Regions from separate parts of the Mesorhizobium sanjuanii genome, predicted to be linked through region 1. Evidence: riboswitches for the same ligand, from Rfam matches in the RefSeq annotation. Region 1 holds a riboswitch; the other holds the start of a gene.
What was found. Region 1 has a riboswitch for S-adenosylmethionine ahead of metX (homoserine O-acetyltransferase MetX). Riboswitches for the same ligand answer to the same signal wherever they lie in the genome.

Region 1 (3,205 bases):
CGGTTTTCGAACAGCTCGGCGAAGCCGGCGTCCGGCCCCGACTTTTCGGTGCCGGCCAGCGGGTGGCCGGGGATGAAATGCACGCCGTCGGGCACATGCGGCTCGATCTGTGCGATGACCGACGCCTTGGTGGAACCCACATCGGTGAGGATGGCGCCCTTCTTCAGCGCCGGCGCGATCTCCTCCGCCACTTCGCCCGAGGAACCGACCGGCACCGAGACGATGACCAGATCGGCATCGCGGACCGCTTCCCTGGCATCCATGGTGTAGGAGGAGCCGAGGTCCAGTTGCCTGGCTCGCGCCAGCGTGGTTTCGCTGCGCGTCGCGATGGCGACATGCCGGGCTAGGCCCTCGCGGCGGATGACGCGGGCCAGCGACGAGCCGATCAGGCCGATGCCGACCAGCGCGATCTTATCGAACATCGGTGATGTCATTGTCTCAGCTTTTCAGGAATGTCGTGAGTGCGGCGACAACGCCGCGATTGGCCTCTTCGGTGCCGATGCTCATGCGCAGTGCATTCGGGAAGCCATAGCCGGACACGCGCCGCAATATGTAGCCGCGTGCGGAGAGGTAATCGTCCGCAGCTGCCGCTGAATGTTTTTTGTCCTCGGGAAAATGGATGAGGACGAAATTGCCGACGCTCGGCGTCACCCGCAGCCCGAGCGTCGTCAGTTCCTCGCTCAGCCAGGCGAGCCAGGTTTCGTTATGCGCGACGCTGCGCTCGACATGGGCGCGGTCGCGGATCGCGGCAATGCCGGCCTCGATCGCCGTCGCGTTGACGTTGAAGGGACCGCGAATGCGGTTGATCGCATCGACGATGTGCATGGGGCCGTACATCCAGCCGATCCGCGCGCCGCCAAGCCCGAGCTTGGAGAAGGTGCGGGTCATGACCACGTTCTCGGCTCCGCCGACCAGCTCGATGCCGGCTTCATAATCGTTGCGGCGCACATATTCGGCGTAAGCCGCATCCAGCACCAGAAGCACGTTTCTTGGCAGCCCGGCATGCAGCCGGCGCACCTCCTGGAACGGCAAATAGGTGCCGGTAGGGTTGTTGGGATTGGCGAGGAAAACGATCCTGGTACGCGGTGTGACGGCCGCCAATATCGCATCCACGTCGGCGCGCTCGTCGGTCTCCTTGACCGACACCGGGACAGCACCTGCCGACTGGATGTAGATCTTGTAGACCATGAAGGCGTGTTCGGTGAAAATGGCTTCGTCGCCCGGCGCCAGATAGGTCTGCGCCAGCAGGCCCAGTATCTCGTCGGAACCATTGGAACAGATGATGTTTGCCGCATTCAGGCCGTGCACCTCGGCGATCGCCTCGCGCAGGCGCCTGGCGGTGCCGTCGGGATAGATGTCGAGCCTGGCTGCGACGTCGCGCGCGGCCTCGATCGCCTTCGGCGAGGGACCGAGCGGGTTTTCGTTCGACGACAATTTGTGGACTTTCGCCACGCCGGCCGGCGCCGTGCTCTTGCCCGGCACATAGGCTTCGATGTCCATGATCCCCGCGCGGGGCGTTGGCCGTGCCTGATCCGGTCTCTGGTTCATGTCGCGAAATCCGTCGAGAGTGCTTCCGTCCGGAAGCCGCAGCGGAAATACAAGCCATGGCCCGGAATGTCGAGAGGCGGCAAATCATGGGTGGCCGTTGACGCCGGCGCGCGCCGGCTCTAGAAGAGAGCGAACTTCCGTGGTGATTTGGCCGGTCGGCTTGCAGCCACGTTAAACAACTCGCTAAAGGGCCGTTTGCATCCTGTAACCGGCTTTGCGATGGCGTTGCCGGTTTTTTGTTGTCCGCGGCCGGCCGGACGACCGCATCGGCGCGAGAATCGCAAGCGATCTTCGCAAAGCCGATACGAGTATAAGAGGATGTGATGGCCGCTCTGCGCGCTCGAAAAACCAACAATGAGGCCGACCAGCCGTCGAGCCCGGTGTTGCGTTTTGGCGCCGACAAGCCGCTCAAGCTCGACGCCGGCACGCTGCTGTCGCCGTTCCAGATCGCCTACCAGACCTACGGCACCCTCAATGACGCCCGCTCCAACGCCATCCTCGTCTGCCACGCCCTGACCGGCGACCAGCATGTCGCCAACACCAATCCGGTGACCGGCAAGCCCGGCTGGTGGGAGGTGCTGATCGGCCCCGGCAGGATCATCGACACCAACCGCTTCTTCGTCATCTGCTCCAACGTCATCGGCGGCTGCCTCGGCTCCACCGGTCCCGCCTCGATCAATCCCGCCACCGGCAAGCCCTACGGTCTCGATCTGCCGGTCATCACCATCCGCGACATGGTGCGGGCGCAGCTCATGCTGATCGACCATTTCGGCATCGAAAAACTGTTCTGCGTGCTTGGCGGCTCGATGGGCGGCATGCAGGTGCTGCAATGGGCGTCGAGCTACCCGGAACGCGTTTTCTCGGCGCTGCCGATTGCCACCGGCGCCCGCCATTCCTCGCAGAACATCGCCTTCCACGAGGTCGGCAGGCAAGCTGTCATGGCCGACCCCGACTGGCATGGCGGCAAATATTTCGAGCTTGGCAAGCGGCCTGAAAAGGGGCTGGCGGTGGCGCGCATGGCCGCCCACATCACCTATCTGTCGGAGGCGGCCCTGCATCGGAAATTCGGCCGCAACCTTCAGGACCGCGAAGCGCTCACCTTCGGTTTCGACGCCGATTTCCAGATCGAAAGCTACCTGCGCCATCAGGGCATGACCTTCGTCGACCGTTTCGACGCCAATTCCTATCTCTACATGACCCGTTCGATGGACTATTTCGACCTTGCCGCCGACCATGGCGGACGGCTGGCCGACGCCTTCGCCGGCACCAGGACCCGCTTTTGCCTGGTCTCCTTCACCAGCGACTGGCTGTTTCCGACCGAGGAAAGCCGCTCGGTCGTCCATGCGCTGAACGCGGCCGGCGCCTCGGTCTCCTTCGTCGAAATCGAGACCGACCGCGGCCACGACGCCTTCCTGCTCGACGAGCCGGAGCTGTTCGCCGCCATCAACGGCTTCATCGCCTCGGCCGCGCGCGCAAGAGGGCTCAGCGCATGACCCCGAAAAGTTGCAGACTTTTCGGAACTGGATCATGCGCCGCACAGGAGGCAGCCCTGTGAGCGTCAATCGCGCCCAGCGCGTCGACCTCGAAGTCGTCGCCGATCTCATCCCGCCGCGGTCGCGGGTGCTGGATGTCGGCTCCGGTGACGGCCTGCTGCTCG
Region 2 (3,205 bases), on a different contig from region 1:
TGCAGGCGCGCTGGCAATATGCCGGCGAGGCACTCGGCCTCGGCTTTGCCCAGGGCAAGAGCATGCTGTGGAACAAGCCGATGCTCGATGCCAATGGCGGCATTCGCGCGCTTGCCGCCGAGATCGCCGAGGACGCTGCCGCGACCAAGCTGCTCAATGGACTCGGCTTGCGCGTCAATCTCGTCGCCTCGCCATTCGAGCAGCCGCTCGGCCAGCGCACATTTGGCGAAATCTGGTCACGCCAGGCCCGCTGGGCGCGCTTGCGCCGCGTCACCTTCCCGCTGTTCTTCGCGCCCGAAATATTGACCGGCGTGGCGGCGCCGCTGGTGCTTGCATTGGTGGCGGCGGCAGGCTTCGGCATCAGCCTGCCGGTCACGGCCATCGGCGTCTTGGCGCTCGCCTATCTTCCGGAATGCATCTTGGCCGCGGCCAAGGGCTGGCACCTGTCGCTACGCACGATCCCGGCGATGATGGCGCGTGACATGATGCTGCCGGCGATCTGGGCGCGTGGTTGGCTCAGCGGCGCCGTAGACTGGCGCGGCAACACGATGACCATCCACACCAAAGCCGTCGCCGACCTGGAAGAGACTCCGTCGGGCGCCTGACCATCGGGCCGACCAATACCTTATCCTATTTGGCGGCTTTCAGCGCCTGCTCGACATCCGCGAGCAGATCGTCCGTATCTTCAAGCCCGACCGACAGCCTCAGCGTGCCCGGTCCGATGCCGAGTTCGGCGCGGGCCTCGTCGCTCAGATTCTTGTGCGTCGTCGTCGCCGGATGGGTGATCAGGCTCTTGGCGTCACCAAGATTGTTGGAGATCAGCACGATGTCGAGAGCGTTCTGGAAGGCGAAGGCCGCTTGCTTTCCGCCCTTGACGTCGAGGCAGATCAGCGTCGAGCCGCCCGTCATCTGCTTCTTGACGACGGCCGCCTGCGGGTGATCGGCACGGCCGGGATAGATGACGCGGGCTATCTCAGGCCGCTCCGCGAGGAAATCCGCGATCTTGCCGGCACTTTCCGTCTGCTGGCGCACGCGCAGCGGCAGCGTCTCCAGGCCCTTGAGCAGCGTCCAGGCATTGAACGGCGACAGGCTGGGTCCGGTATGGCGGAAATAGTCGTGCAAATTCTCGTCGATCCACTTCTTGTCTGAGAGGATGACGCCGCCCAGGCATCGCCCCTGGCCGTCAATATGCTTGGTCGCCGAATAGACGACGATGTGGGCGCCGAGCTGCAAAGGCCTCTGCTGCAAGGGGGTGGCAAAGACGTTGTCGACGATCAGCCGCGCCCCGATCGAATTGGCAAGCGTTGCGACGGCGGCGATGTCGACCACTTCCAGCGTTGGATTGGTCGGGCTTTCCAGGAACAACAGCTTGGTGTTTGGCCTGACCGCCTTTTCCCAATTGGCGATGTCGGTGCCGTCGACCAGCGTCGCCTCGATGCCGTATTTCGGCGCCAGCGTCTCGACCACCCAGCGGCAGGAGCCGAACAGCGCGCGCGCCGCCACGATATGGTCACCGGCCCTGGCACTGCACAGAAGTGCGGCGGTCACCGCCGCCATGCCTGATGCGGTGGCGCGTGCGTCTTCCGCGCCTTCCAGCGCGCACATGCGTTTTTCGAACATGTCGACCGTGGGATTGGCGTAGCGCGAATAGATGAAGCCCGGTTCCTCGCCCTTGAAGCGGGCTTCCGCCGCCTGTGCCGTCTCGTAGACGTAGCCCTGGGTGAGGTACATCGCCTCGGATGTTTCGCCGAAGCCGGAACGCAGCGTCCCGCCATGCACGAGTGCGGTTTGAGGCTTCCAGTTACGCTTCTTGGTGCTCATCGCTTTTGTTCCAGACACAAAAAAACCGGCCGCGAAAGTCGCAACCGGTCCATACGGCCTTGCGGCCCGACGGTCCTTTAGCGACTTGTTTAACGTGGCTGCAAGCCGACCGGCCAAATCACCACGGGATAACGACCCTTTAGACCCGCGCCGCGCTTGCGTCAATTGCCGGCTTGATTAAGAGGTTTGTACCAGCGGCCCTTGGAGCAGCCTTTGCGGCAGACAGGCATTCTTCCCGATCACGACATTTCCGCGCTGTTCCAGTCCGGCGCGCTGAAGGCGCCTGCGCTTGATGCCGATCAGATCCAGCCGGCCAGCCTCGACCTCAGGCTCGGCGACAAGGCCTGGCGCGTGCGCGCCTCCTTCCTGCCAGGTCCGAACCATAAGGTCGCCGAAAAGCTCGACCGGCTGAAGCTGCACGAGATCAATCTGGCGGAGGGCGCCGTGCTCGAAACCGGCTGCGTCTACATCGTGCCGCTGCTCGAAAGCCTGGCGCTGCCTGAAAACATTTCGGCTTCGGCCAACCCGAAGAGCTCGACCGGGCGGCTCGACATCTTCACCCGCGTGATGACCGATCGCGGCCACGAGTTCGACAAGATCGCCGCCGGCTACACCGGGCCGCTCTATCTGGAGGTCAGCCCGCGCACCTTCCCGATCGTGGTCCGCACCGGCTCACGGCTGTCGCAGATCCGGTTCCGCACCGGCAACGCGCTTCTGTCGGAACGCGAGCTTAGCGAACTGCACCGTGCCGAGACGCTGGTCGCCACCGAGCCGCCGAACATTTCCGGCGGCGGTATCGCCCTGTCGATTGACCTCGATGGCGACAAGGACGGTCTGGTTGGCTACCGCGGCAAGCATCACACCGGGCTGGTCGATGTCGACAAGCGCGCCGCGCAGGATGTCGTCGACTTCTGGGAGCCGCTCTACAAGAGCGGCGCCGGCGAGCTGGTGCTCGATCCGGACGAATTCTATATCCTGGTCAGCCAGGAAGCGGTGCACGTCCCGCCGCTCTACGCCGCCGAGATGACGCCCTTCGATCCCCTGGTCGGCGAATTCCGCGTCCACTATGCCGGCTTCTTCGATCCGGGTTTCGGCCATTCCGCGGCCGGCGGCACCGGCAGCCGGGCGGTGCTCGAAGTGCGCAGCCATGAAGTGCCGTTCATCCTCGATCACGGCCAGATCGTCGGCCGCCTGGTCTACGAGCACATGCTGAAGCGGCCGCAGGCGCTCTACGGCACCGATCTCGGCTCGAACTACCAGGCGCAGGGCCTGAAACTGTCCAAGCATTTCCGCGCCGCGCGCTGATCGGTTCCGCCAGTCTCACATTGTGCCAGTCTTGTATTGTGCTTGCCTCACACCGTGCTTGCCTGACCGGGCGCACCAT

Region 2: linked by a shared signal. The riboswitch ahead of CN311_RS08470 (O-succinylhomoserine sulfhydrylase) and the one ahead of metX (homoserine O-acetyltransferase MetX) in region 1 are both predicted to bind S-adenosylmethionine.

The regions. Positions count from the first base shown of each region.
Region 1 is NZ_NWQG01000054.1:15,947-19,151, reverse strand. It holds gene CN311_RS11015 (prephenate/arogenate dehydrogenase family protein) at 1-434, opposite strand, end outside; gene hisC (histidinol-phosphate transaminase) at 439-1,548, opposite strand; SAM riboswitch at 1,678-1,755, shown strand; gene metX (homoserine O-acetyltransferase MetX) at 1,872-3,041, shown strand; gene metW (methionine biosynthesis protein MetW) at 3,100-3,205, shown strand, end outside.
Region 2 is NZ_NWQG01000045.1:25,795-28,999, forward strand. It holds gene CN311_RS08465 (ceramide glucosyltransferase) at 1-605, shown strand, start outside; gene CN311_RS08470 (O-succinylhomoserine sulfhydrylase) at 631-1,821, opposite strand; SAM riboswitch at 1,879-1,956, opposite strand; gene CN311_RS08475 (2'-deoxycytidine 5'-triphosphate deaminase) at 2,035-3,126, shown strand.